Regions from separate parts of the Streptomyces sp. NPDC088747 genome, predicted to be linked through region 2. Evidence: riboswitches for the same ligand, from Rfam matches in the RefSeq annotation. Region 2 holds a riboswitch; each other region holds the start of a gene.
The links. A riboswitch is a leader RNA that binds a small molecule or an ion and turns the genes downstream of it on or off. The one in region 2 is predicted to bind S-adenosylmethionine.

Region 1 (9,713 bases), on a different contig from region 2:
CTGACCACCACCGGTGCCTTCGCGGGCCTGATCCTGGGCGGCCTCTTCCTCCCCCTCGTCATGCTCGGCCTGCACCAGGCCCTGATCCCCATCCACACCACACTCATCGAACAGCAGGGCCACACGGTCCTGCTCCCCATCCTCGCGATGGCGGGCGCGGGCCAGGTGGGCGCCGCCCTGGCGGTCTACGTCCGGCTCCGCCACGACCAGTCCATGCGTACGACGATCAGGTCGGCGCTCCCGGCGGGGCTGCTGGGCGTCGGCGAACCCCTGATCTACGGGGTCTCGCTGCCCCTGGGCCGCCCCTTCCTGACCGCCTGCGCGGGCGGCGCGGCGGGCGGCGCGTTCGTCGGCTTCTTCGCGATGCTCGGCGACCAGGTGGGGTCGACGGCGATCGGGCCCTCGGGGTGGGCGCTGTTCCCGCTGCTGGCGGGGGGCGGAGGGCTGGCGACGACGGCCGCGATCTACGCGGGCGGCCTGCTGACGGGCTACGCGGCGGGCTTCGCGGCGACGTACTTCTTCGGCCTTGGGCCGACTGTCGGTGGCGTGTGCGATTCTTCGAAGGGTCAGGAAGTCGCCCGGGGAGGGACCGGAACACCGTGAACCACGCACAGCTCACCGCTCTCGGCCGCGCCCTGCGCGTGCTGGGCGAGCACGGCGACGCGCTGAACTCCGACACGCCCGACACGAAGCTGCACGAGGTGAAGGCCGACCTGAAGCGGGCGCTGGACCTGCTGGACGAGACGGTCACCACCGCCGCGCCCACCACCCGCTGCGCCGAGCATCCGAACGGCCCGGTCGACAAGGCCGCCGACGACCTGTGCCTGCTCTGCGAGACCCGCCGCCGCGCCGCCCGCCGCTCCCGGGTGAACGACTCCTACTCGCACGGCCGTCCCCCCGGCCCGGAGGAGGCCCCCGAGCGCACCAAGTCGCGCTACGGCGTGCGCGAGGACCGTCCCCAGCCCCAGCAGCGCTGGCTCCCGGAGGTCTGGAACGGCCAGGCGTGGCAGCTCTGCGGCACCCCACGCCGGGACCGGATCGAGGCGGAGCGCTATCTCGCCGCCGAGCGCAAGACCCCGCGACCGGGCATGGCGTACCGCCTGATCCACGAGTTCACGGACTACGAGGTGCTGCGCATCTGGGGCACCCCCGTGAAGATCGACATCGAACCGATGGGAAACCTGTAGCCCAGCGGCCGGAGTTCATGGACGGAGCCCCACTGACGGGCCGCCCGCCTATGCCCGGTCCGCTCCGGGCCCCATCCGCGCGATCAGCGACCGCGTCTGCTCCTCGTCCAGCTCGTACACCGTCTCGTGGGCCCGCGGATCGCGTGCGTGGAAGGTGTGGAACATCGGGCCGGACGGCCCGCCCAGCTCCACCAGCGACGCCGACGCGCCACGGACCGCCCGTTCCGTGCCGGGGCGCGTGGTCAGGTCGATGCGGTTGACGACGCCCGGTGTCACCCACACCGGCGTGGCCTCCAGGAAGCCGAAGATCTGCAGATGGAAGTGGCCGGTGAGGACGGCCAGGACGTCCGCGCCGCGGATCGCGTCGGCCAGCTCGGCCGGGTTGCGCAGGCCGAAGGCCCGTTGGGTGGGGACGTCCAGGGTGATCGGCGGGTGGTGGAAGACCAGGACCGTGCCCCGTGGCGCCGGTGTCCGCAGGACCTCACGGAGCCAGTCGAGCTGCGCGCCGCCGAGGTGCCCGTGCACCATGCCAGGCACCAGCGAGTCGAGGGTGACGAAGCGGTAACCGTCGACGGTGCTCACCGCCGCCCGCTCGGAGTCGGCGGAGTCCATCACCGCCTCGGCGCGGTCCGTGCCGTCCGCGTCCAGGTGGCCGCTGCCCAGCACCTTGCCGAAGGCCTGGCGCTCGTCGTGGTTGCCGGTGCTGTAGAAGACCGGGATGTTCCCGCCGAGTTCCCGGAGCGCGAACTCGCTCAACGTCTCGCGGACGGCCGTGTACGCCTCCGGGGCACCGTCGTTGGCCACGTCACCGCTGACGACGATCGCGTCGACGCCCCGCTGGTGCCGCAGATCGGTGAGCAGCAGCCGCAACGACTCGCTCGCGTTGACGCCGGCCGCGTTGGGAGCGTCCGTACGTTCTATGTGGGTGTCCGACAGATGCAGTATCCGCATGCTCCGAAGCTAGCGGCCACCGGTCCGGGCAACCAGAGCACGCCCTCGCCCCTGCCCTCCGGAGGAGGTGGATGAGCCGAGGGCGGGCACGGGAGGAGCGGGGAGCGCCGGCAGAACCGGCAGCACGGGAAGGGAACCGGCGGCGCCGGGGTGCCCGGAGGCGTTGAGGGCCCCGGGAGGAACGGGGGCCCCGACAGAACCGGCAGCACGGGAAGGGAACCGGCAACGCCGGGGCGCTTGGAGGAATTGAGAGCCCCGGGAGCAACGGGGACCCCGACAGAACCGGCAGCACGGGAAGCGAACCGGCGGTGCTGGAACAACCGGCGGTGCCGGGGCGCCGGAAGGGCCGGGAGAACCGGACGAGGCGGGCCCCGGACAAGGCGGGCCCCGGACGAGTCGGGAGCGTCGGCGGAGCCGGAAGCGGCGGAGCCTTGGAGTCAGCTCAGCGAGCCCATGGCCGCCGGGTCGAACGCGGTCAGTTCGCCGTGTCGGCCGTCCAGGACCTTCGCCGCCCACTCCGGGTCCTGGAGCAGCGCGCGGCCGACCGCCACGAGGTCGAACTCCTCGCGCTCCAGGCGGTCCAGCAGGTTGTCGAGGCCGGCCGCCGCGGCGCCCTCGCCCGCGAAGCCGCTGATGAAGTCGCCGTCGAGGCCGACCGACCCGACGGTGATGGCGGGCTTGCCCGTCAGCTTCTTCGTCCAGCCCGCCAGGTTGAGGTCCGAGCCCTCGAACTCCGGGAGCCAGTAGCGGCGCGTCGACGCGTGGAAGGCGTCCACTCCGGCCTCGGCGAGCGGGAACAGGAGGGCGCCGAGCTCCTCGGGCGTCTCCGCGAGGCGGGCGTCGTAGGCCTCCTGCTTCCACTGCGAGTACCGGAAGAGGACAGGGAAGGACGGGGAGACCGCGGCGCGGACCGCGGCGACGATCTCGGTCGCGAACCTCGTACGGGCGACGAGGTCACCGCCGTACGCGTCGGTGCGCCGGTTGGTGCCCTCCCACAGGAACTGGTCGATCAGGTAGCCGTGCGCGCCGTGCAGTTCGACACCGTCGAAGCCGATGCGCTCGGCGTCCGCCGCGGCCTCGGCGAACGCCGCGATGACGTCGTCCAGGTCCGCCTGGGTCATCTCCCTGCCCTCACCGGCGGTGCCGTTGATCCGCAGGCCGGACGGGCCGACCGCGGGGGCTTCCGCGAAGGGCGGCTCACCCGCGCTGCGGACCATGCCGATGTGCCAGAGCTGCGGCACGATCTTCCCGCCCGCCGCGTGCACGGCCTCCGCCACCTTCGCCCAGCCCGCGAGCTGCTCCTCGCCGTGGAAACGCGGGATCCGGTCGCTCTGCCCGGCCGACTCGTGGCCGATGTACGTGCCCTCGGTGACGATGAGGCCCACACCCGCGGCGGCGCGGCGGGCGTAGTACGACACGACATCCTCGCCCGGGATGCCGCCCGGGGAGAACTGGCGGGTCATCGGCGCCATGACGATCCGGTTCGGGACGGTCAGGCCGTTGAGGGCGAGGGGGCGGGACAGGATCTGGGCCGCGCGCGAGGGGGCGAGTGTCACGTGAGTACTCCTGGGGGAGAGTCGGTCGGAAGCCGGTCGGCGCGAGATGCTCGTGCATAGGTACATGTGATGGATATGTGCACGTGCATTGACTCGCTTCAAGAGCGTCAACCGGTCCCCCCGTCATCGCATTCCGACCCCGGGGCAACCGTCATGTGATCCAGGTCACTCCCCGACGTGATCACGGAAACGGAAACGCCCGAGGGCGGCACCCCTTGGGAGAAGGGGTGCCGCCCTCGGTACGAAGGACGGTGATCTACCGGGGGCCGGAGCCCCGAGGTGGATCAGAAGTCCATGTCACCGCCCGGCATGCCGCCCGGAGCGCCGCCCGCGGCGGCCTTCTCCGGCTTGTCGGCGATGACGGCCTCGGTGGTGAGGAACAGCGCGGCGATGGACGCGGCGTTCTGCAGGGCAGAGCGCGTGACCTTCGCCGGGTCGATGATGCCTTCGGCGATCATGTCGACGTACTCACCGGTCGCGGCGTTGAGGCCGTGGCCGACGGGCAGGTTGCGCACCTTCTCGACGATGACGCCACCCTCGAGACCGCCGTTGACGGCGATCTGCTTGAGCGGGGCCTCCAGGGCGAGCCGCACGGCGTTGGCGCCGGTCGCCTCGTCACCCGTGAGCTCCAGCTTCTCGAAGACCGAGGAAGCCTGGATGAGAGCCACGCCACCACCGGCGACGATGCCCTCCTCGACGGCCGCCTTCGCGTTGCGAACGGCGTCCTCGATGCGGTGCTTGCGCTCCTTGAGCTCGACCTCCGTGGCGGCACCGGCCTTGATGACGGCCACGCCGCCGGCCAGCTTCGCCAGACGCTCCTGGAGCTTCTCGCGGTCGTAGTCCGAGTCGGAGTTGTCGATCTCGGCGCGGATCTGGTTGACCCGGCCGGCGACCTGGTCGGCGGAGCCGGAGCCGTCGACGATCGTCGTCTCGTCCTTGGTGATGACGACCTTGCGGGCACGGCCCAGCAGGTCGATACCCGCGTTCTCCAGCTTGAGGCCGACCTCCTCGGAGATGACCTCGCCGCCCGTGAGGATGGCGATGTCGCCGAGCATGGCCTTGCGGCGGTCACCGAAGCCCGGAGCCTTGACGGCGACGGACTTGAAGGTGCCACGGATCTTGTTGACGACCAGCGTCGACAGAGCCTCGCCCTCGACGTCCTCGGCGATGATCAGCAGCGGCTTGCCCGACTGCATGACCTTCTCCAGGAGCGGGAGCAGGTCCTTGACGCTGGCGATCTTCGAGTTGGCGATCAGGATGTACGGGTCGTCCAGGACGGACTCCATACGCTCCATGTCGGTGGCGAAGTACGCCGAGATGTAGCCCTTGTCGAAGCGCATACCCTCGGTGAGTTCCAGCTCCAGACCGAAGGTCTGGGACTCCTCGACGGTGATGACGCCTTCCTTGCCGACCTTGTCCATCGCCTCGGCGATGAGCTCGCCGATCTGGGTGTCGGCGGCGGAGATGGAGGCCGTGGAAGCGATCTGCTCCTTGGTCTCGACATCCTTGGCCTGCTCAAGGAGGGCACCGGAGACGGCCTCGACGGCCTTCTCGATACCACGCTTGAGGGCCATCGGGTTGGCACCGGCGGCTACGTTGCGCAGGCCCTCGCGGACCAGCGCCTGCGCCAGAACGGTCGCGGTGGTCGTACCGTCGCCGGCGACGTCGTCCGTCTTCTTGGCGACTTCCTTGACCAGCTCGGCGCCGATCTTCTCGTACGGGTCCTCGAGCTCGATCTCCTTGGCGATGGAAACACCATCGTTGGTGATCGTGGGGGCGCCCCACTTCTTCTCGAGGACGACGTTGCGGCCCTTGGGGCCAAGGGTGACCTTGACGGCGTCGGCGAGCTGGTTCATCCCGCGCTCGAGACCGCGCCGTGCCTCCTCGTCGAACGCGATGATCTTGGCCATGTGAAGTGGTCCTCCCGGACTGGGGTGGATTGCTCCGGACCGCGCCCGCGCCCGCGACGGACGGCCTGCGTGCCGCGTGGTTCCTTGCCCCACTTGGCCTGCGGGCCTCACTGACCCGGTCCTCGTTGTCACTCTCACCTTCAGAGTGCTAACGCCAATGATTAGCACTCGCCCCTACCGAGTGCAAGCGGCTCCGGAAGATCCGCAGGTGGAGCGGGGGGCGCACACGGGCGCGAGGGGCGGCGGAGGCCGGACAGACCGAAGGGCTCGTGCCCCCTGCCGGGGACACGAGCCCTTCGTCACGTCGAACAGAGCTATCAGTCGGCGCGTGCTTCAGCTGGTCGCCAGCCGGACCATGTCCGCCTGCGGCCCTTTCTGGCCCTGCGAGATCTCGAACTCGACCCGCTGGCCCTCTTCAAGGGTGCGGTAGCCGTCCATCTGAATCGCGCTGTAGTGGACGAATACATCCGCACCACCGTCGACCGCGATGAAGCCGTACCCCTTCTCCGCGTTGAACCATTTGACGGTGCCCTGAGCCATGCCTAACTCCCCTATTACTGGCCCTTGCACAGGACCGCACTTCGCGGGCCCGGGTCAGACCTCACCCCCCAAGGATTGGGGGTGTGCGCCGGAACGCGTCGACCGCGGCTGAATGTATCCGTCCAACTGCCCTCTGCAACAGGTCAATCGGACGAGAATTCTGGGCAAGACCGATCGGGAATATCCGGAGAATTCGCAAAGATTCCGGGCAAGTCGGGCCCCATAAATGCCATAAACGGCTCAAATATACGGGGTACATTGGCTGCTTCTTGTCGGGCGTCACGCGAGGACTCATATGCACCCGGCATGGAACCGACTCGAAAGCGAAGCAGCTTCCCCAACTGTACCGCGCTCAATCATACAGAATTGCCCCCTCCGCTTCTCTCACGGAGGGGGCAATTCGATGAACTCTCGGTAATTACCATTACCGAAGGTAACGGCGATTACTCAGTGTCAGCAGGGGTCAGCCGCCCGCGACGGCCGGGATGATCGAGACGCCCGCGCCGTCCGGCGTCGCCGTCTCCAGGCCCTGCTCGAAGCGGACGTCGTCGTCGTTCACGTACACGTTGACGAAGCGGCGCAGCTTGCCCTGGTCGTCCAGGACGCGCGCGGCGATGCCGGTGTGGTTCTGCTCCAGGTCGGCGATCACCTCGCCGAGGGTGCCGCCCTCGGCGGGCACCTCGGCCTTGCCGCCGGTGTAGGTGCGCAGGATGGTGGGGATGCGGACGTTGACGCTCACGATTGACCTCCGGTCAGGTTTACGGGCCCATGGGCGCGGTGCTGATACGGCATTCCAGCGGAACGCCCCCGCTCAGGACGCGAGGCCGGCCTCGCGGAAGGAGTCCAGGTTCGGGCGGATGGTCGCGGTGAGCCCGGTGTCCGAGGCCACCGCGTCCAGGGTCTTGAGACCGTCGCCGGTGTTGAGGACGACGGTGGTGAGGGTCGGGTCGAGCAGACCGTTCTCGATCAGCTTCTTCGTCACACCCACCGTGACGCCACCCGCCGTCTCGGCGAAGATCCCCTCGGTCCGCGCGAGGAGCTTGATCGCCTCGACGATCTGCTCGTCGTCCACGTCCTCCACAGCACCGCCCGTGCGCCGCGCGATGTCGAGCACGTAGGGCCCGTCGGCCGGGTTGCCGATGGCGAGCGACTTGGCGATGGTGTCGGGCTTCTGGGGCCGTACGACGTCGTGGCCGGCCTTGTAGGCCACGGACACCGGCGAGCAGCCCTCGGCCTGGGCACCGAAGATCTTGTACGGCCTGTCCTCGACGAGGCCGAGCTCGATCAGCTCCTTCAGACCCTTGTCGATCTTCGTGAGCTGGGAGCCGGAGGCGATCGGGACCACCAGCTGGTCGGGCAGCCGCCAGCCGAGCTGCTCGCAGATCTCGTACGCGAGGGTCTTGGAGCCCTCCGCGTAGTACGGCCGCAGGTTGACGTTGACGAAGCCCCAGCCCTCGCCGGCCGGGTCGCCGATCAGCTCGGAGCAGAAACGGTTCACGTCGTCGTAGTTGCCCTCGATGCCGACGAGCTCCCCGCCGTACACCGCGGCCATGACGATCTTGCCCTGCTCCAGGTCGTGCGGGATGAACACACAGGAGCGGAAGCCGGCGCGGGCAGCCGCTGCGCCCACGGCGCCGGCGAGGTTGCCGGTGGAGGAGCAGGAGAGGGTGGTGAAGCCGAAGGCGCGGGCGGCCTCGATGGCCTGGGCTACGACGCGGTCCTTGAAGGAGTGCGTCGGGTTGCCCGAGTCGTCCTTGACGAAGAGCCTGCCCGGGTTGACGCCCAGCTCGCGCGCCAGGTTGTCGGCCTTGACGAGCTTGGTCCAGCCGGGGTTGATGTTCGGCTTCTCCGCGACGTCCGCCGGTACCGGCAGGAGCGGCGCGTAACGCCAGATGTTTGCCGGGCCCGCTTCGATGCGCTTGCGGAGGTCCTCGGTCTCGTAGGAGGAGAAGTCGTACGCGATCTCCAGCGGTCCGAAACACTCCTCGCAGGCGAAGACCGGACCGAGGGGCACTCGGTGGCCGCACTCGCGGCAGGAAAGCGCGGCGGCGGGGCCCAGATCGACGGAGTTCGCGGAATCCGGGGAGGTCACGGTGTTCGTGGTGTTCGCGGTGGTGCTTGCGACAGTCTGCGCAGCCATGGAGGCGAGGCCCTTTCTCCTCATCTTCCTCACGACGCACTTCGCCGTGAGACGGATTTGGCACCTTCCCGAGCCGGGAGCCTCACCACGTCGACGTGACAAGAACCAGCTGGAGGGTTGCCGGGGCTTCAACGGGCCGTATCCCTCTGCCCCTCTGGATGAGCGGTATTCAGTTGTACGCTCAACGACCCCCGACATGCGATGGTCATCAGCGTTGTTCAAGACTGTAACCGAAGGCCTGGATGGTGGAGAGAGCCGTCCGAACCGCGAGATGCCGGAGACACCCCCTGCCGGCGCGGCGACGGGCACAAGCATCCCAATGAACGCAAGGGAGAGCCGCACGTGCTGGAAGACGTCGAGCGCTGGCTGAGCACGCGCTCCTGGTCCGTGAGTGACCGCCCGCTCAAGAAACTCATCGCCGCGAAACGCTCCACCCATTCCACGGTGAGCGTGGTCCTCCCCGCCCTCAACGAGGAGAAGACGGTCGGGGAGATCGTCTCCGTCATCCGCCGCGACCTGATGACCCGGAACGTCCCCCTCGTCGACGAGATCGTCGTCATCGACTCGGGCTCGACGGACCGCACCTCCGAGGTCGCCGCCGCGGCCGGCGCCCGGGTCGTCCACAGGGACGACATACTCCCCCGCATCCCGGCCGTGCCCGGCAAGGGCGAGGTCCTGTGGCGGTCACTCCTCGTGACCAGCGGCGACATCGTCTGTTTCATCGACGCGGACCTCAAGGAGTTCTCCTCGGACTTCGTCACCGGGATCGTGGGGCCGCTCCTCACCGATCCGGGCGTGGATCTGGTCAAGGCGATGTACGACCGCCCGCTGAACCTGCCGGGCGAGCCCTCCTCCGGCAGGACGGCGGCCGGCCAGGGCGGCCGTGTCACCGAACTGATGGCCCGCCCCCTGCTGAACATGCACTGGCCGCAGCTGGCCGGATTCGTCCAGCCGCTCGGCGGCGAGTACGCGGCCCGCCGCTCGCTCCTCGAACAGCTGCCGTTCCCCGTCGGATACGGCGTGGAACTGGGCATGCTCGTCGACGCCCTGCACCTGGTGGGCCTGGACGCGCTCGCCCAGGTCGACGTCGGCGTCCGCAAGCACCGGCACCAGGACGGCCAGGCGCTGGGCCGGATGTCCGCCGCGATCTACCGCACCGCGCAGCTCCGGCTCGCCCGCGGCCACCTCATCCGTCCGGCCCTCACCCAGTTCGAACGGGGCGAGTCGGGCTTCGAGCCGCGCACCTATTCCGTCGATACGGAGGAACGGCCTCCGATGGCGGAGATCTCGGAGTACCAGGCGCGCAGAGCGGCGTGATCCCGGGGGCCGAATACGTCCTCGCGGTACCCCGTCCGTACGTTTGAGCGTTTCCGGGCCGGGCTAGGTTGAGGCGTATGGCTTCCACGGCTTCCACCGCATCTCCGCAGGG
Region 2 (9,713 bases):
GAGGCGGGCGGTGAACTGCCGCGCGTACAAGTGGCGTTCGAGACGTGGGGCGAGCGGGCGCCGGACGGTTCCAACGCCGTGCTGGTGCTGCACGCACTCACCGGTGACAGTCACGTCAGCGGATCCGCCGGGCCAGGTCATCCGACGCCCGGCTGGTGGAACGGGCTCGTCGGACCGGGCCTCGCCCTCGACACGGACCGCTGGTTCGTCATCGCGCCGAACGTGCTGGGCGGTTGCCAGGGCAGCACCGGGCCGGCCTCACCCCGCCCCGACGGACGCCCCTGGGGCGGCGCCTTCCCCCGCCTGACACAGCGTGACCAGGTGGCGGTGGAGGCCGACCTGGCCGAGGCCGTGGGCATCGACCGCTGGGCCCTGGTCATCGGCGGGTCCATGGGTGGGATGCGTGCTTTGGAGTGGGCGGTGTCGTACCCGGAGCGCACGGACGCGCTGCTGCTGCTCGCCACCACGGCGGCGGCGAGCGCGGAGCAGATCGCCTGGGCCAAAGTCCAGTCGCACGCCGTCCGCGACGACCCCCGCTGGCACGGCGGTGACTACCACGACGCCGAGCCCGGCCTCGGCCCGCACGCGGGACTCGGGCTGGCGCGCCGCATCGCCCACATGACCTACCGCAGCGAGCCCGAACTACAGGCCCGCTTCGGACGCTCGCCGCAGGGTTCGGAGGACCCGTGGGACGGTGGCCGCTACCAGGTCGAGTCCTATCTCGACCACCACGCCGCCAAGTTGGTCCACCGCTTCGACGCGGGCAGTTACGTCGCGCTGAGCGAGGCGATGAACACCCACGACATCGGCCGCGGCCGGGGTGGGGCGAGCGCCGCCCTTCGCCGGGTGACCGCCAGGACGCTGGTCGCCGGAGTCTCCTCCGACCGCCTCTATCCGCCTTCCCAACAGGCCGAGTTGGCGGCGGGCATCCCTCGCGCCGACCACCTCAGGGTGATCGAGTCGCCGTACGGTCATGACGGCTTCCTCATCGAGGTCGAGCAGGTCGCCGGGCTCGTGAGCGAACTTCTCGAGAGCTGAAGTCCCTGGCGGGGCTTGGTGTCGGACCGTCCGGCGGACGGTCCGACAACCCTGTGCGGCGGTGTCACCTGCGCCGCCACTCCTGCGCCAACAGCTCGTAGGAACGCACCCGGTCGGCATGGCCGTGGGTGATGGTGGTGATGAGCAACTCGTCGGCGCCGGTGGCCTCCTGGAGTTGTTCCAGCTGGTCGGCGACGTGCCCCGGGGAGCCGACGAACTGGGTGTCGAGCCGGTCCTGGACCAGCGCGCGGTCGGCGTCGGTCCAGACATGGGCTCGGGCCTGCTCGGGTGTCGGGAACTCGATCGCCCCCTCGGCCGTACGGATGCTGCGGACCCATGTCCCGTAGCCCGTGGCGAGTTCGCGTGCGGTGCTGTCGTCCTCGGCGACGACGACGTCCGCGGAGACACTGACGTAGGGCTTGTCGAGCACCTCGGACGGCTGGAAGGCCGCCCGGTACCCCTCCGCCGCCTCCAGCACCGTCGCTGGGCTGACGTGGTAGTTCGCGGCGAAACGCAGTCCGTTCCGGCCCGCGACGTCGGCGCTCTGTCCGCCGCTGCTGCCCAGGATCCATATCTGTACGTCGGCTCCCTCGCCCGGCACGGCGTGCGCCTCGATGCCGTCCGCGGAGCGGTAGGTGCCGGCCAGCAGCGCGAGGACGTCGTCGATCTGCTCGCCGTAGTCCTGCGACTCGGCGTTCGGCAGTTGGAGCAGCTTCTGGTGGAGCGCGACGCGGGGCGAGCCGAGCAGGTGCTCGAAGGAGAACCGCGGGGGGATCCGCAGCCCGTTCGGGGTCCGGCCGTCGACGACCGGTGTCGCGGTCGTCGACGGGGTGGCCGGTCCTGCCGGCGGACGGCCGCCCGAACGGCCGAGCCCCAGGTCCAGGCGACCCGGGTGCAACGCGTCGACCAGGCCGAACTCCTCCACCGTGGCGAGAGCGGTGCGGTGACCGAGCTGCACGGCCCCGGAACCGAGCCGGATCGTGGAGGTCGCGGAGGCGGTCAGGGCGAGGACGACCGCCGGTGAGGTGCCTGCCACGCCCGGGTTGAGGTGGTGCTCGGCGAACCAGTAGCGGGCGTAGCCGGACCGCTCCGCCCGCTGGGCCAGATCGATGGAGTTGCGCAGTGCCTCGGTCGCGTTCGAGCCGGACGAGATGGGGATGAGGTCGAGGACGCCGAGGGGGATGTCTGACATGGAACGGGGCTCCTCAGCGGTCGGCGGGTGCGGGACGGGACGGGGACGGGGACGACGCCGGACGGGGCCCCGGCTGCGGCTGCTGTTGCGGCTCCCGCTCCGGCGTCGGCACGGACGTGACCGGTGACAAGGCCGGCGGCGCCTCGGCGAACACCGGTCCCCACGCGAACGGCGGTTCGGGAATCTCGCGTCGCAGCACGGGCGCGATGTCGGACTGGAAGAGTTCGAGGGAGGCGCGGTGCTGGGCCCCGGTCAGGCCGCTCGCGTCCGCCTGAAGGTGCTGCACGGTGTGCCCGAACCGCTCGTGGTAGCGGTGCACCTTCTCGATCACCTGCTGAGGACTGCCGATCAGCGCCGAACTGCGCTCCACGAAGTCCTCCAGGGTCGGGAACACCGGCTCCAGGCCCAGCGCCTTCTGGAACGCCAACTGCCCCTCGAAGACGGGCCGGTAGGCGGCGACCGCCTCCTGCGAGGTGCGGGCGGCGTAGTAGCCCGCCGACCCGGCGCCGACCGCGATCCGGGCCGGATCGTGGCCGTAGTGCTCCCACCGCTCCCGGTAGTAACTGATCAACTCGGCATACGGCTCTATCGGGTTGGTGACGTTCGCCGAGAACAGCGGATCACCGTAGCGGGCGGCGAGGTCCACCGACTCCTTGCTCGTCGCGCTGCCGTGCCAGACCCGGACGGGCTGCTGGAACGGCCGGGGCCACACCTCCGCCCCGCTCAGCGCGGGGCGGAAGCGGGTCGCGGCGGTGACCTTGTCCTGCCGCCAGATCTGCCGGAACACCTCGTAGCTCTCGGCGTTGCGCTCCCACTGGTCCTCGGGCGTGACGTGGAACAGCTCCCGCTGGGCGGCTCCGTTGCCCTTGCCGATGATCAACTCAAGTCGTCCGCCGGACAGATGGTCCAGGGTCGCGTAGTCCTCGTACGCGCGCACCGGGTCCAGCAGGCTGAGCGTGGTGACCGCGGTGAACAGGCGGATGCGCGAGGTGAGGGCGGCGAGGTGGCTGAGGACGACGGGCGGCGAGGAGGAGATGAACGGCCGCTCGTGGCGCTCCCCCACGCCGAACCCGTCGAAGCCCAGCTCCTCCGCCAGCAGCGCGTTGTCGATCACTTCGCGAAATCGTGCGTGGGTCGGCTTGCGTACGCCGGTCACCGGGTCCGGCGCGTGCACGATCAGGGTGATCGCGAGGAACCTCACGAGGCGGCTCGCTCGGACGGCGCGTCGGCGTCGGGGTGGGCCAGGCCGAGGTGGTCGCGCAGGGTGGTGCCCTCGTACTCCGTACGGAAGACGCCGCGTTCCTGGAGCAGCGGGACGACGGTGTCGGCGAAGGAGTCGAGGCCGCCCGGGGTGATGTGCGGGACGAGGATGAAGCCGTCGCTCGCGTCCGACTGGACGAAGTCGTCGATGGTCCGGGCGACGGTGGCCGGGGAGCCGACGAACGCCTGCCGGTTGCCGGTCTCGATGACGAGGTCGCGGATCGACCACTTGTTGGCGGCCGCGAGCTCCCGCCATTCCCTGGCCGTGGCCAACGGGTCGCGGTACATGCGCACTTGGGCGCGGCCCCGGGCGATGGTGTGTTCGCCGAGGTCCGGGTCGATGTCGGGGAGCGGTCCTTCCGGGTCGTACGCGGACAGGTCGCGGTTCCAGACGAACTCGAGGTGCTTGATGGCGGTGGCGCCGCTGACCTGCAGTCGGCGCACCTCGCGGGAGATCTCCTCCGCCTCGGCGTCCGTGTCGCCGAGCACGAAGGTGGCGGCGGGCAGGATCAGCAACTGGTCGTGGGTGCGGCCGTGGCGGGCCAGTCGGCCCTTGACGTCCGTGTAGAACGCCTGCCCCTCCTTGAGGGTGCTGTACCGGCTGAAGATCGCGTCCGCGCCGGCGGCGGCGAACTCGCGTCCCTCGTCGGAGTCCCCGGCCTGGAAGACGACCGGGCGGCCCTGCGGGCTGCGCGGCACGTTGAACTGCCCCTGGATGTCGAAGTGCTGCCCCTTGTGCACGAAGGCCCCGGCCTGGGCGTCGCGCAGGAAGGTGCCGCTCCCCCGGTCGGCGATGATCTCGTCGCCGTGCCAGGAGTCGAACAGTTCGTTGGCGGTGGCCAGGAACTCCCTGGCCCTGGAGTACCGCTCCTCCTGCGGGAGGAAGCCGCCCCGGCGGAAGTTCTCGCCGGTGAAGGCGTCCCAGGACGTGACGACGTTCCAGGCGGCGCGCCCGCCGGAGAGGTGGTCGAGGCTCGCGAACTGGCGTGCCACCTCGTAGGGCTCGTTGAACGTGGAGTTGATCGTGCCGGTCAGGCCGAGGTGCTCGGTCACGGCGGCGAGCGCGGTGAGGACGGTGAAGGTGTCGGGCCGTCCGACCACGTCCAAGTCGTAGATCTTGCCGCCCTGTTCGCGCAGTCGGAGGCCTTCGGCGAGGAAGAGGAAGTCGAACTTGGCGCGTTCGGCGGTCCGCGCGAAGTGCGCGAAGGAGCTGAACTCGATGTGGCTGCCGGCTTCGGGGTCGCTCCACACGGTGGTGTTGTTGACGCCCGGGAAGTGTGCCGCGAGGTGGATCTGCTTGAGCGGCTTGTCGGTCGACCTGCTCATGAGTGGGGTCCCTCCGGCTCAGACGTGGGCGGCGTAGCGGTTGGCGGGGCGGGCCAGTCCGAGCAGCCCGCGCAGGGTGTCGGCCTCGTACGAGCGCCGGAAAGCGTCCCGCCGCTGGAGTTCGGGGACCAGGCCCCTGGTGATCGCCGGCAGGTCGTGGCCGGCGACGGCGGGGCGCAGCCGGAAGCCGGTCAGCCCGGCCTCGCGCAACTCCTGGAGCAGGTCCGCCAGTTGGACGGGTGTTCCGGTGAAGACCCGTGCGTCGCTGGTGTACGGGTAGCCCGCGAGGGCGTCGAGGCGCTCCCGGCGGGCCGTCGCGGCGGCGGGGTCGTCGTCGAGGAACACCACCAGGTCCCCGAAGAGGTGCAACGGCTCCTCGGCGCGTCCGGCGGCCGCCTGTTCCGTGCATACGGCGGCGACGACGGCGCGTGCCTGCTCGGCGTCGTGCGGAGTGACGTATCCGAGGTCGGCGCTGCGGCCGAGGAGCCGGAACGGCGCGCCCGTCCCGGACTCGTGGGCGAGTGCGGTGACCAGGGGCTGCCCCTGCGGCGGACGGGGGGTGATCGAGGGGCCCTTGACGCTGAAGTGCCTGCCCTCGAAGTCGATGTAGTGGAGTTTGTCGCGGTCGACGAAGCGGCCGGTGGCGACGTCGCGGATCTCCGCGTCGTCCTCCCAGCTGTCCCACAGCCGGCGCACCGCCTCGACGTAGTCGGCGGTCTCCTCGAAGAGGTCGACGAGCAACTCCCGTAGCGCCGGGGTCTCCAGGTCCTCGATGCGGAGCTTCGGGAACGAACGGCGTCCGAAGTGCGCGGCCTCATTCTGCCGCGCCGAGGCCTGGACGCGCAGGCCTGCCCGGCCGGTGCTCACGTAGTCGAGCGTGGCGATGGCCTTGGAGGTGTGGAAGGGCTCCGTGTGGGTGGTGACAACGGTCGGCACCAGGCCGATGTGGCTGGTCAACGGCGCGACGCGGGCGGCGATGAGGACGGCGTCGAGCCGGCCGCGCACCTGGTCGGTGCGTGCGTCCGGTTCGCTGAGGCGGGCGGACTGGGGGCCGAGTCCGTCCTCGATGGTCACGAAGTCGAGCAGACCGCGCTCGGCCTCGGTGATGAGGTCCGTCCAGTACCCGGCGGTGAACAGCTCGTCGGGGCGGGCCACCGGCTCGCGCCAGGCAGCGGGGTGCCAGCCGGCGCCGTCGAGGGCGACGGCCAGGTGGAGCGGGGCGGAGGAAGGGGAGGAGGACGAGGGCAACGAAGGTGACGAGGACACGAGAAGGGTGCCTTCCTGATCGACCGTACGAGATCGCCGGGCCTCGGTGCGGAGGGTGCGGCGGCTGGGTGACGGGTCAGGGACGACAGAGCGCGCCGGCCACGCGCTGGAGGTCGATGTGCGGCCGGGTGTGGAGATGCACGCGCCGACGCGGGGCGAGGACCATGACATGGAGGCGGAGTGCGTCCCACACGTCGGTCACCTCCACCCTTTCGGCTCGGCGGGCCAGGGGCCGCGCCGGCGTCGCGCTTGCGGAACCACGGGACGGGTGCCGCCTGGTCGTCACCTGGAGCACCCCGCCGCGGAGGAGGGTTGCCGGTCAGCAAGCCAGGGCTTGACGCTGACGCTCATAACCTGCTGTGGACGTTACGGGAGGCCACAGCGGTGCGCAATGCCCGGGGATCATGCCCGTTCTCACACTCGCCGCACACTTCGCCGCGTGCCCTCGACAACGACAACCACTGGGCCGCGCGATCTGTTCCGCGTCGCATATCAGGGCGCTGACACGCCTGTTCCACCTCTCAAGTGGCGGTTGCGACAGACCTGATGACCATCTGGTGAGACTGCGGCGAAGGCCTTCTTGACGGCCTCACGGAGCGCGCCGACACTGTCGGGGACGGTCACGATTGTCAGCGCCCTTCGGGCAGGTTCTCCCTGTCCGTGAGGTCATCGGCCCCGGCTCGCTGGCAGGCAACCCTTCCACCGCGACGGGGTGCCCCGGGTGACGACCGGGTTCCGCCGGTGCGGCGGGACAAGCGTGGTCTCGCGTCTCGCGAGCCCCGAGTGCGGAACCGGTGGGAATGACGAAGAGCGGTTTGACGAGGCGCCTGCACATCGATCTGTTGCGTGTCTCCAGCGCGTACTAGTCCGAGCGATCCGGACCGGTAAGCAGCGCAGTCACTCCGTTCCGCCGCGGTGCCCACAAGGTGGCCGTGGCCTCCTCGCCCCATGGAGAGTCATGTCCGAGACAATGTCGCACGCCTCAAACACCGGCACCTCCTGTACCCCGACCTCGTGCGTTCCCGGCTCGCTGGAGGCGATCCCCCACCCCCGGATCTCCGCCGCGCCGTCCGCCCGCCCGCACCGCTTCCGCAGCCGCATCGGAGTCGGCCTCGCCGGCGGCTTCTACCCGGCGCCGCACCGCTACGAGCTCTACCTGTCGGCGCGCTGTCCCCTCTCGCTGCGTGTCTCGATCACTCTGGGCCTGCTGGGCCTCAGGGACTCGGTCGCCACCACGCTGGTGGCGCTCCCCGCCGACACCCCCACCGCGTTCGCCGCACTGCGCGGGGCGTACGAGGCCACCTGGCACCACTACGACGGCCCGCTGACCGCGCCCGCCCTGTGCGACCGGTGGAGCGGACGCGTCGTCAGCAACCACACGCCGGACATCCTGCGCGACCTCGGCGACCTCCTCACCGACGGGGCCGGATCCCACAACTCCCCGCTCCGCCCGCCGGAACTGGCCGCGGACGTCGACGACCTGCGCGACCTACTGGACCGGGAGCTGACGCCGGGTACGCCATCAGCCGTGCGGTCGGCGGCACTTGACTTGCTGAATCGCCAACTGGCCGCCGGTCCGTACGCGTTGGGCAAGGACCTGACCGCGGCGGATGTGGACCTCTGGGTCGCCCTCGTCCAACTGGAGGCGACGGACGACCTGTCCGCGTACCCGCTCCTCCAGGACTACGTGCGACGCCTCGACGCGCACCCCGCCTTCCACCGGAGTCTGTGAAGCCGCCCTGTCGTCACGTGCGGGATTCCAGGGCGGCCCGGGTGTCGTTGCCGTAGACGCCCGTCTCGTCGCCCCGGATCCCGTACCAGAGCTGGAAACGGGCCACCGCGGCGGTGAGCGTGGGGTCGTAGGTGCCGCTGGTGCCGCCGCTCCGGTACACGTCCGGGATGCCGAGGAGCCGTTCCTGGAGCTCCGTCACCTCGGGGCCGCTGTCACCCTCCCGGAGAGTGCCGGGGCCGTCCGGGTCGGCCGCGCGGGAGGGGTCCTGGGCGACAGGCGCCGTCGCGGACGGGGCGGCGGCCGACGACGGACCGCCGCCGTCCCCACCGTCGCCCGGGAGCAGCATGGCCAGGCCGAATCCGGTCAGCGCTGCCGCCGCCACCGCGACGGCGACCGCGGCCCGGCGCTGCCCTGGGGAGAGGCCCGTGGAGAGTGAGCGCGGCCTGCTCGGTTCACGTCTCGGCTCCGCGGGCTTCGGCCGTGCCGCGGCCTTCGGCCGCTCGCCACCGGCCGTGTAGTCCTCGCCCGACAGGACCGGCGAGAACTCCTCCGTCTCGCTGTCCCACGTCGGCGACAGCTTGATCGACTCATAGCCTTCGCCGGAGTCGGCGTTCTGCTGATCCTCACGGAACTCCCTGAGCAGGTCCGCGAGTGCCTCGGTCCGGCGGCGGCGCTGGACATAGGTGGGTTCGAGCGCCGGGCGGCGCGTAGGCTGCCCGCCTTCGGGCGGTGTCGACACACTGCTCTCCTTCCGTGCGCGCGGTCTCCCGCCATCCCTGTGGAGAGATACGGAGCCATCGGCACGGGAGTTCAGCCGTGGCCCCTCTCTCCGCCCGGCGCTCGGCAGCGGGCACGCGGGGGCCGCGCGCAAGCACATCCCTACACAGTCACGGAGAGTGACTGACATGGAGTGGCGCGGATACCTCGATAGCCGAGCGAAAGCCGTGTTCCGCCCTCATCTGCTCCACCGTGCGTCTCACTAAAGCCCGCGCGACAGTCGTACAACGTGAAGAATGGCTGCGAGGGGGTAGGACCACCTTCGGAGAGCGGAGAGGGTCGCGGTGGCTTCGAGCAAGGAACGGGATGTGGCGGCCCGGCAGCGCTTCGACATGGCTGACGCCGTGCCCCTGCTGCTCGATGCCCGCAGGGCGGTGACCAGCTGGACCGCGGACGCCGAACGGCTGCTCGGTTACACCTCCGGGGAAGTGCTCGGACGGCCCGCCGCCGACCTGCTGATTCCCGAGGACGCGGCGCGGGTCCCGGAGCTGGCCGAGCGGTGCCGCGGCGACGGCGGCTGGGCCGGGCTTCTCTCCGCACTGCACCGCGACGGGCACCCGCTGAGGCTGATGGTGCGGGTCGTTCCCCTGCGGGCGGGCGGCGGCCCGGCGCGCTGGGTGGTGCTCCTGGCCGAGCTGGCGGACGGCCGGGGCTGGGACATGAGCCGGTCGGTGCTGGAGCGGATCACCTCGCGTTCGCCGGTGGGCATAGCGATTCTGGACACGGACCTGCGGTACGTGTGGTCCAACACCGCGCTGGAGCAGTTCGGCGGCGGCCCGCCAACCCGGCGCCTGGGGCGCAGGCTCGCCGATGTGCAGCCGGGTCTCGACGCCGAGCTGATCGAGGCGCAGATGCACCGGGTGCTGGAGACCGGCGAACCGGTGGCCGGGTACGAGCACGTGGGCCGGCTGCGCTCCGCGCCGCACCGCGAGACGTCCCACTCCATGTCGTTCGTCCGTCTGGAGGACGACCAGGGTCACCCGATCGGCGTGTACTACACGGTCGTCGACATCGGCGAGAGCTACCGCGCCCGCCGCCGGCTCGCCCTCCTCGACCGGGCGGGCGAACACATCGGCCGCAGCCTGGACGTCATGCAGACGGCGCAGGAACTGGCCGATGTCG
Region 3 (9,713 bases), on a different contig from region 2:
GGTGCCGGGCCGGACCGTCGACATCGTCGGTACGGGCGGGGACGGGGCCAAGACCGTCAACATCTCCACCATGTCGGCGATCGTCATCGCCGGAACGGGCGCGAAGGTCGTCAAGCACGGCAACCGGGCGGCCTCCTCCGCCTCCGGGGCGTCCGACGTCCTGGAGAAGCTCGGGGTCAATCTGGAGCTGACGACGAAGCGGGTGGCGGAGGTGGCCGAGGAGGCCGGGATCACCTTCTGCTTCGCCGTGAAGTTCCACCCGGCGCTGCGTCATGTGGGCGCCGCGCGCGGGCAGTTGGGCATCCGGACCGTCTTCAACGCGCTCGGTCCGCTGACGAACCCGGCGAGGGTGCGGGCCCAGGCGGTCGGAGTCGCGGACCCGCGCATGGCGCCGATCGTCGCGGGCGTCTTCGCCGAGCGGGGCAACTCCTCGCTGGTCTTCCGCGGCGACGACGGGCTCGACGAGCTGACGATCACCTCCACCTCCCGGGTGTGGGTCGTACGGGACGGAAAGGTCACCGAGGAGTCCTTCGACCCCCGGGACGTCGGCATCGACCTCGTCCCGATCGAGGCACTGCGGGGCGCGGACTCCGTGTACAACGCCGACGTCGCGCGCCGGCTCCTGGACGGCGAGACCGGGCCCGTGCGGGACGCCGTACTGCTGAACTCGGCGGCGGCCCTGGTGGCCCTCACGCCGGGCGAGGGGCCGCTCGCCGGGCAGATCCGTGCCGGGATGGCGAAGGCGGCGGAGGCCATCGACTCGGGGGCGGCCAAGCGGACGCTGGAGCGGTGGGTGGCGGCCACCAACGCGTAGCGCCTCCTGGATGCGGCGGCGGCCTGCGCGCAGGCATTTCGAAGGGCCGGGCCGATGAGGTCCGGTCCCTCGCCGTCTCCCTGTTCCGGGATCCGGACACGGGTTGCGCGGTCGCGATCAGGTCGCGTAGGTTTTTCGGCAGGTCATGAGTGACAGTCATGAGGCCCCGGCCGACTGTCCGGCAACCCTCCGTCCGTGGCGGGGTGCCCCGGGTGAAGACCAGGCCGTAGGCAGCGAGGTCTGCGGCAAGCGCGGACCCCTCGCCCTCTTCTGAGTGGTGTACGGCCCAGGGGTCCTGGTGTTCGAGGGAGCCTTCTGTGAGCAAGCGAATGCGATAGGGCGTAGAGCCCCTATTCCGCGTACCCGTTTTCGCCCTTTCCCGCGTTGAGCCCCGCCCCTGTCGCGGACCGGTCTCGCGCGGTCCCCCCGCGTCTCACAGGAGCTCGCCATGTCTGTCTCCACCGCTGCCGCCGACCAGGCCGTTTGTTCCCCTCTGCCCGTTCTGGGCGGGGATGTCACCGTCCCGCTGGTCACCGGTGGCGAGGTCACCTACGCGGCCCTCGACTACGCCGCCAGCGCCCCGGCCCTCCAGCGCGTCTGGGACGACGTGGCCGCGTACGCCCCGTACTACGGGAGCGTGCACCGTGGCGCCGGGTACCTGTCCCAGCTCTCCACCGACCTCTTCGAGAACTCCCGTGAGACCGTCGCCGGGTTCCTGGACTGCCGGGACGACGACCAGGTCGTGTTCACCCGGTCGACCACCGACTCGCTCAACCTGCTGGCCGCCGCCCTGCCGGCGGACTGCCAGGTCTTCGTCTTCGAGACCGAGCACCACGCCTCGCTGCTGCCCTGGCGGGACGCGCGGGTGACCTACCTCGACGCCCCCCGTACGCCGGACGAGGCCGTCGCGACCCTGGAGCGCGCCCTCACCGAGCGCGACCCCCGCGGGCCGGCCCTCGTCTGCGTGACCGGTGCCTCGAACGTCACCGGTGAGCTGTGGCCGGTGCGTGAGCTGGCCGCCGCGGCCCACGCGCACGGCGCGCGCATCGTTCTCGACGCCGCGCAGCTCGTCCCGCACCAGCCGGTGTCGGTGCGCGACCTCGACGTCGACTGGGTGGCCTTCTCCGGGCACAAGCTGTACGCACCCTTCGGCTCCGGCGTCCTCGCGGGCCGCTCCGACTGGCTGCGCGCGGCCGAGCCGTACCTGGCCGGCGGGGGAGCGAGCCGCAAGGTCAGCCGGCGGGTGGACGGCGGCGTGGACGTGGAGTGGCACGACACCGCCGCCCGGCACGAGGCCGGCTCGCCGAACGTGATCGGCGTCTACTCCATCGCGTCGGCCTGCAAGGCCCTCACCGACGAGGGCTTCGACAGGCTCGTGGCCCGTGAGCGGCACCTGATCGACACGGTCCGCGCGGGCCTCGCCGAGGTCCCGCAGGTCCGGGTCCTCTCCCTCTTCGGTGACGACGCCCCGCGGGTCGGCGTCATCTCCTTCGTCGTCGAGGGCTGGAACAGCTCGCACTTCGCGGCCGCGCTCTCCGCCGAGTACGGCATCGGGGTGCGCGACGGCCTGTTCTGCGCCCACCCGCTGGTGCGCACCCTCCTCGGCAGCGACCCGGAGACCCAGGGGGAGTGCGGCGCCCCCGAGGCGGCGCCCGGCGAGAAGTCCCTCAACGCCATCCGGGTCAGCTTCGGCGCGGGCACCCCGGACGAGCACGTCGAGCGGTTCGTGCGGGCGGTCGGGGAGCTGGTCCGGGACGGCGCGAAGTGGAACTACCGTACGGAGGGCGGGCGTTGCGTCCCCGCCGTGTGACCGCCGGGCCGTGACGGGGGAGACGGCCCGGCCCGCACCGGGAGGCGGCCGTCAGCCGTCCAGGCCGATGGCGAACGCCGCCTCCAGGTCGTGCTGGGAGTACGTGCGGAAGGCCACGTGGGTGTCCGTGCCCTCGACGCCCGGGATCTTGCTGATGCTGCCGGGGATGACGTCCGCCAGATCGTCGTGCGCCTTCACCCGGACCATCGCGATCAGGTCGTACGTGCCGGTGACGGAGAAGACCTCGCTGACGCTTTCGAGGGCGGCGATCGACTCCGCGATCTCGGGGATCCGGTCCACGCTGGTCTTGATGAGAACGATCGCGGTGATCACGGCTGGTTTTCTCCCTCGGGGGCCACTGCTGGGGCTTTCACTGTAGTCGTCCGGCCGAAACGCACCCACGCGTAGGCGAAGCCGAGGGAGAAGCCCACCAGGTGGGCCAGATAGGCGACCCCGGGGCCCGCGGAGACCCGGCTCGCCGCCAGCCACTGGAGAGCCACCCAGAAGGGCAGCACCAGCCAGGCCGGGAACCGCAGCGGCAGGAAGAAGAGGAACGGGAAGAGACTGGTCACCCGGGCCTTGGGGAACAGGTAGAGGAACGCCCCGAGCACCGCGGAGATCGCGCCGGAGGCGCCGACCAGGGTCTGCTCGGACTCCGCGTTGGCGACCGCGTAGCCCACCAGGGCGAGACAGCCGCAGCCCAGATAGAAGAGGGCGAACTCCACATGGCCCATCCGCTCCTCGGTCATCACCCCGAAGACGTAGAAGAAGAGCATGTTGCCCAGCAGGTGGAGCCAGCCGCCGTGGATGAACTGCGCCGTGGCGGGGGTGAGCCACGCGCGCGGGGCCCCGCCGAGGAGCTCCACCGGCACCACACCCCAGCGGCGGAACCAGGCCCGCTGGGCGGCCAGCAGCTCGTCCCCGGTGCCGTACGAGGGATTGAGTCCGGACGCCGGGCCGATGACGAAGACCAGACAGGTCACGACGATCAGCCCGTACGTCACCGGTGCCGATTTGCCGCGCACGGCCCTGCCGACCGTCGTACTCCAGTGCCCGATCATGTTACAGAGCATGGCGTAACCGGACGGATGCGCACAGATCGCCTCGCCGCAGTGGACGGCCGAGCGTCGAGTACCCGCCAGGCCTTAGGGTTACGAGCCATACGCGCCGGGGCGGCCGGCGCGGTGCGGACATCCGAAGAAAGCGACGCCACATGACGGTTCCCCTCCCGACGGCCGAGACCCGCTGGCGCTGCACGCTCTGCGGCAACCTCACGCGTTTCGACGTGACCCGTTCGTCGAAGGTCGTCGAGTACGTGCACCTCGACCTGGCCGGGGAACCCAAGGTCGAGGAGCGCGAGGTGGTCAGTGAGACCATCGAGTCGGTGCGCTGTCGCTGGTGCAACGCGTTGGATCAGGTGGAACTCGTGGACAGGCCGGGTGCCGGCTCCTGAGGGAGCGGGCCCGTACGGATATTGGGGTGACGGATGGTGGAGACCAGCGGGGAGCCGGACGACGGCACCGCCGAGGTGCTCGACCGCCCGCTGCCCGACGGGGTGCGCCGACGGGTCGTGCAGATCGTCTCGGACGGGTTCGGCGGCCTCACCATCGGTGAGCTGCCCACGCAGTTGCGGCAGTTCGCGCGGTTCGCGCCCAACAGACGGGCCAAGTTCGCCGGCAACGCGATGGCGGCCGCGCTGGAGACCGACCCGCTCTTCAGACAGCGCATCGCCGAGAAACTGAGAGAGACGCAGCCGGAACTGACCGGCGCTCTCGACTCGGGCGCGCCGCCCCCGGCCGCGGATCCGCTGGACGTGGCGGCCGCGGCCTACGTGCTGCGGCCCACCGGCTGGGTGAAACTGGTGGCCGCCGCGGGCGAGGAGGCCCTGCGGGCGGACGCCGAGCGCGCCGACGAGGAGAGCCGGGCCGAGCTGGAGCGGCTGCGCCGGGAACTCGCGGAGGCCCGCGGCCAGACGAAGGCGGAGACCGAACGGCTGCGTACGGAGCTGGAGTCGGCCAAAAAAGAGGCCGAATCGCTGCACCGCAAGCTGCGCGGCGCCTTCAGCGACGTCAAGCGCGGCGAGGCGGCCGTGCGCAAGCTCCAGGCCGAGATGGACACCGCGCGGGCGGAGGGCCAGGCCCAGGTGTCCGCCGCCGAGAGCGAGGCCCGGCGCCTCAAGTCGCGGCTGGGGGAGGCCGAGGCCGCGCTGGAGACGACGCGGAGAGCGGCGCGAGAGGGCCGCAGCGTCGAGGACATGCGCGTACGACTGCTGTTGGACACCGTGCTGGAGGCCACCCAGGGGCTGCGGCGGGAGCTCGCGCTGCCGCCGGTGTCCGTGCGGCCGGCCGAGACGGTCGACGCCGTCGAGCCGGGACGGATGACCCCGAAGGACATCGCGGCGCGCGCCCTGTCCGAGAACGACCCCGCGATCCTCGACCAGCTCCTCGCGCTGCCGCAGGCCCATCTGGTGGTCGACGGCTACAACGTCACCAAGACCGGCTATCCGCAGATGCCGTTGGAGAAGCAGCGGCTCAGACTGCTCGGGCAGCTCTCGCAGCTCGCCGCGCAGACCGGGGCCGAGGTCACCTGCGTCTTCGACGGGGCCGAGCTGGCCGCGCCGGTGCTGCTCGCGCCGCCGCGCGGGGTGCGGGTGCTGTTCTCCAAGGCCGGTGTCACGGCGGACGAGTTGATCCGTCAGCTGGTGCGCGCCGAGCCGCCGGGACGGCCGGTCATCGTGGTCTCCACCGACCGGGAGGTGGCCGACGGGATCGCCAAGGCGGGTGCGCGGCCGGTGGCTTCGGTGGTGCTCCTCAAGCGCTTCTCGCACGGATAGCCGACTGGGCCGTACGCCCCATAGGTTGCCTACGCACCATGCGTAACCTCTGGGTGTGATGCCCGGATTGATCGGATCCTTACGCAACGTAGTGTCAAGTGGACGTTACTGCTGGTGAGTTGTCGGCAAAGAAACGTTCGGTGACCGAGATTTTTCCTATCAGGATTTGAACTGATCACAGGAAGGTCACTAGGGTCAGGCCTCGAACCTCTGCTCGGGTGATCACTCATTGGGAGTGACGGTGGAGGGGGCCCCGCCCGTCGGAGTGATCGGCAGGCGGCTGGAGGAAGAAGGAGCTCGCCTTCGTGGCGTCCCACCGTCGACCCAAGCAGCCGAGCCGCACCCGTGTGACCGTGCTCACCACCGCCGCGGCCGCCGCCGTGGTCCTGAGCGCGAACGCCGCCAACGCCGCGCCGAGCGAGAAGCCGACCGTGGACGACGTCAAGTCCAAGGTCGACAAGCTCTACGAGCAGGCGGAGCAGGCCACCGAGAAGTACAACGGGGCCAAGGAGAAGCAGGAGAAGCTCCAGAAGGAGATCGACACTCTCCAGGACAACGTGGCCCGCGGTCAGAGCGATCTCAACGACCTGCGTGACGGCCTCGGTTCGATGGCCACCGCCCAGTACCGCACCGGCGGCATCGACCCCTCCGTGCAGCTCTTCCTGTCGGCCGACCCGGACGACTACCTCGACAAGGCGTCCACGATGGACCAGCTGAGCAATCAGCAGGTCGAGACGCTCAAGAAGGTCCAGGAGAAGCAGCGTTCGCTCGCCCAGCAGCGCGCGGAGGCCTCCGAGAAGCTCAAGGACCTCGCGGACACCCGCACCGAGCTCGCGAAGAAGAAGACCGAGGTCCAGGGGAAGCTCGCCGACGCGCAGAAGCTCCTCAACACCCTCACCGCCGCGGAGAAGGCGGCCCTCGACGCGAAGCAGGCGCAGGCCAGCGCCACCGCGCAGACCGCCGCCACCAGCGGTTCCACGGCCCCCGCCTCCGGCCGCGCCTCCTCCGCGTACGGCGCCGCGCAGTCCAGGCTCGGCTCGCCGTACGTCTACGGCGCCTCGGGACCGTCCTCGTTCGACTGCTCGGGTCTGACCTCCTGGGCCTACGCGCAGGCGGGCATGACCATCCCGCGCACCTCGCAGGCGCAGGCGAACGCCGGCACGCGGATCTACTCGCAGAGCGACCTCCAGGTCGGCGACCTGGTCATCTTCTACGGCGACCTGCACCACGTCGGCTTCTACGCGGGCAACGGTCAGGTGCTGCACGCCCCGCGCTCCGGCACGGTCGTCCGCTACGAGTCGATCAACAACATGCCCTTCCAGTTCGGCGTCCGGATCTGACCCGGACCCGCTGAGGCGCCCCCGCCGGTCTCCGACCGGGAGCCTCGCCACGCGTCGCTCGCCGCGCCGCCCAAACGGGCGAATTGCGGTGGCTCCCGCTGACCCCGCGCCCCGTCGGTGACCTGCGTCTCCGGCGGGGTGTCACGTTGTGTGCCCGCCGGGGTCTTTGGCCCGCGCGTAGTCGCACGGCTACTGTCTGCCGCGTTTCCCCCAACTCCGGGGGATCGTCAGCGGAAGGGAGAGCGGCTACTCGTGGGGTCCCATCGCCGCCTTGTACCGTCCGGCACCGACCGGGGCGCCGGCGCCGCCGGTCTCGCCGTCTGCGTGATGTCCGCCGCCGCCGCGGCCCTCGGTGCCGTACCCGCCGCCGGAGCGCCGCAGGACGACACCCGGGCCGAGGTGGACCGCCTGTACGAGCAGGCCGAGAAGGCCACCGAGTCCTACAACAAGGCCGACGAGCGCGCGGACTCGCTGCGCGAGGAGGTCCGTGTGGCCCAGGACGAGATCGCCAGGCAGCAGGAGCGGGTCAACACCATGCGGGACGCGCTCGGTTCGCTCGCCGGGGCGCAGTACCGAGCGGGCGGCATCGACCCGTCCCTCGCGCTGCTGTTCTCCGAGGACCCCGACGACTACCTCGACAAGGCCGCCGTGCTCGACCGGATCAACGCCCGGCAGGCCGGCGAGCTCAAGGACCTCCGCTCCGCCATGCGAGACCTCGCCCAGCACCGCGAGGAGGCCGCCGCGGATCTCGCCGAGCTGGAGAAGAGCCGCGAGGCCGTCGCGAAGCACAAGCGCACCGTCGAACGCAAGCTGGCCCGCGCCCGGGAGATGCTCAACGCCCTGCCGGACTCCGCGCGCGACGCCTACGACCGCGCGTCCCGCTCCGGACGCGCCGACCTGCCCGACCTCGGGAACGCCGCCCCCGCCTCGGGACGCGCGGCGGCCGCCGTCGCCGCCGCCCGCTCCGCGCTCGGCCGCCCGTACGTGTGGGGCTCCAACGGGCCCGGCGGCTTCGACTGTTCGGGCCTGATGCAGTGGTCGTACGGGCAGGCGGGGGTCGGGCTGCCGCGCACCTCGCAGGCGCAGCGCCACGCCGGACAGCAGGTGTCGCTCTCCCAGGCCAAGCCGGGCGACCTGGTCGCCTACCGCGACGACGCCAGCCACATCGGGATGTACGTGGGCAACGGGCAGGTGATCCACGCGCCCTACCCCGGCGCACCGGTCCGCTACGACCCCGTGGGCATGATGCCGGTCTCCTCGGTCACCAGGGTCTGACCCGGCGCGAACTCGCCGTACGATCGGGAACGTGGCTGGTCGAAGGCGCGCGTCGGGCGCGGGGCTCTGTCTGGTGCTGCTGCTCGCCGCCCTGGTCGGCTGCGGCGGCACGGCCACGGACCCCGCGGCGGCCGAGGTGCGGCGGGTCCTGGACCTGCGGGCGGCGGCCGTCCTGGCCCGGGACGAGCCGGCCTACCGGGCGACCGGGCGGCCGGGCACCTCCGTCACCGGGTTCGAGAACCTCCGCGACGTCCCGCTGGCGGCCTGGTCCTACCGCGTGACCGGCTTCCACCGCTCCGGTGACCGGGCCACCGCCGACGCCGAGCTGAGCTACCGCGTCGAGGGCTACGACACGGCACCGGTGACGAGCGCCCGCAACCTTGACCTGACCCGCGCCGACGGCAGGTGGTACGTCGCCTCCGACAGGCCCGCCGAGGGCGCGAGCGAGCAGTTGTGGGAGCAGGGCGCGGTGACGGTCGTACGGGGCGCGCACAGCCTCGTGATGGGGGTCGGGCAGTCGGACAAGGGGCTGCGGGCGTACGCGGCGCTCGCGGACCGCGCCGCGCCGGCCGTGTCGCGGGCGTGGGGCGACGACTGGGCGGGGCACGTCGTGGTGCTCGTACCGAGGTCGCTGGAGGGCATGGCGGGGCTGCTGGGCGCCCCGGCGTCCGGGTACCAGGGCATCGCGGCGGTCACCACCGGCGAGGCGGGAGCCGGGGCGAAGGCGCCCGCGGACCGGATCATCGTCAACCCCGACGCGTACGGCGTCCTCGGCGACTTCGGGAAGCAGGTCGTGCTCACCCACGAGACCACGCACGTCGCCACCCGCGCCCACACCACCGCCGCGACCCCGCTGTGGCTCTCCGAGGGGTACGCGGACTGGGTCGGCTACCTCGACAGCGGGCGCGGCCCCGCGCAGATCGCCCCCGAGCTGGAGCGTGCCGTCCTGGACGGGGACGTACCGGCCGCGCTGCCGGACGACGCGGACTTCGGGTTCGCCGGGGACGCGACGCGGCTGGCGCGGGCGTACGAGGGCGGCTGGCTGGCCTGCCGGCTGATCGCCGACCGCTGGGGAGAGGCCCGCCTCGACGCCTTCTACCGTGCCGTGGGCGCGCACGACGGGCGGACGGGGGCGGTCGAGGGCGCGCTGCGGGACGTGCTGGGCACGACGCCGGAGAAGTTCACCGAGCAGTGGCGGGAGTATCTGCGGGCACAGCTCGGCTGAGGCGGGTCCGGCGTCACCCGGGGTGTCGGCGTCCCCCGGGGTCTTCGGCGGGCGGGCTCAGGAGGAGGGCAGGCTCTCCTTGGCGCGGGACGGCTGGACCGGGAGCGACGGGGCGGGCGGGGACACCGTGTCGCGCCACAGGGCCACCGCGCCGGTCACGGTGGCCAGCACCAGCAGGCCGTTGCGGACGAACAGGAGGGTCACGCCGAGACCGTCGCTGACGACGACGTGCGAGAACCAGATCGGGAACTCCAGGACCGTCACGAACGAGGCGATCAGCACCAACCCGACCGGCAGGGTCATCCGGCTGGCGCGGAAGCACATGCAGACGGCCGCGAGCCCGACCAGCCACACCATGTACTGCGGGCTGATCACCCGGCTCGTGGTCGTGAACATCAGCACCGCCACGAACGCGG

Region 1: it holds a riboswitch for S-adenosylmethionine, as region 2 does, so the genes downstream of both, thrC (threonine synthase) here and ACIP79_RS26785 (putative leader peptide) in region 2, are expected to answer to the same signal.
Region 3: it holds a riboswitch for S-adenosylmethionine, as region 2 does, so the genes downstream of both, ACIP79_RS14135 (aminotransferase class V-fold PLP-dependent enzyme) here and ACIP79_RS26785 (putative leader peptide) in region 2, are expected to answer to the same signal.

Annotation. Positions count from the first base shown of each region.
Region 1 covers NZ_JBIVKZ010000018.1:56,820-66,532, forward strand. The annotation lists gene ACIP79_RS33445 (PTS transporter subunit EIIC) at 1-603, shown strand, start outside; gene ACIP79_RS33450 (hypothetical protein) at 600-1,187, shown strand; gene ACIP79_RS33455 (metallophosphoesterase family protein) at 1,236-2,138, opposite strand; gene ACIP79_RS33460 (NADH:flavin oxidoreductase) at 2,576-3,694, opposite strand; gene groL (chaperonin GroEL) at 3,979-5,604, opposite strand; gene ACIP79_RS33470 (cold-shock protein) at 5,938-6,144, opposite strand; gene ACIP79_RS33475 (MoaD/ThiS family protein) at 6,608-6,883, opposite strand; gene thrC (threonine synthase) at 6,956-8,284, opposite strand; SAM riboswitch class I at 8,302-8,449, opposite strand; gene ACIP79_RS33485 (glucosyl-3-phosphoglycerate synthase) at 8,627-9,601, shown strand; gene ACIP79_RS33490 (trehalose-6-phosphate synthase) at 9,679-9,713, shown strand, end outside.
Region 2 covers NZ_JBIVKZ010000012.1:160,807-170,519, forward strand. The annotation lists gene ACIP79_RS26760 (homoserine O-acetyltransferase) at 1-1,038, shown strand, start outside; gene ACIP79_RS26765 (LLM class flavin-dependent oxidoreductase) at 1,103-2,230, opposite strand; gene ACIP79_RS26770 (LLM class flavin-dependent oxidoreductase) at 2,244-3,431, opposite strand; gene ACIP79_RS26775 (NtaA/DmoA family FMN-dependent monooxygenase) at 3,428-4,816, opposite strand; gene ACIP79_RS26780 (LLM class flavin-dependent oxidoreductase) at 4,835-6,082, opposite strand; gene ACIP79_RS26785 (putative leader peptide) at 6,159-6,248, opposite strand; SAM riboswitch class IV at 6,323-6,437, opposite strand; SAM riboswitch class IV at 6,701-6,846, shown strand; gene ACIP79_RS26790 (putative leader peptide) at 6,883-6,948, shown strand; gene ACIP79_RS26795 (glutathione S-transferase family protein) at 7,041-7,814, shown strand; gene ACIP79_RS26800 (peptidoglycan-binding protein) at 7,828-8,553, opposite strand; gene ACIP79_RS26805 (SpoIIE family protein phosphatase) at 8,924-9,713, shown strand, end outside.
Region 3 covers NZ_JBIVKZ010000005.1:163,403-173,115, reverse strand. The annotation lists gene trpD (anthranilate phosphoribosyltransferase) at 1-814, shown strand, start outside; SAM riboswitch class IV at 956-1,072, shown strand; gene ACIP79_RS14135 (aminotransferase class V-fold PLP-dependent enzyme) at 1,263-2,624, shown strand; gene ACIP79_RS14130 (Lrp/AsnC family transcriptional regulator) at 2,676-2,957, opposite strand; gene ACIP79_RS14125 (rhomboid family intramembrane serine protease) at 2,954-3,685, opposite strand; gene ACIP79_RS14120 (hypothetical protein) at 3,838-4,077, shown strand; gene ACIP79_RS14115 (NYN domain-containing protein) at 4,111-5,457, shown strand; gene ACIP79_RS14110 (NlpC/P60 family protein) at 5,763-6,797, shown strand; gene ACIP79_RS14105 (NlpC/P60 family protein) at 7,050-8,072, shown strand; gene ACIP79_RS14100 (hypothetical protein) at 8,104-9,297, shown strand; gene ACIP79_RS14095 (glycosyltransferase 87 family protein) at 9,355-9,713, opposite strand, start outside.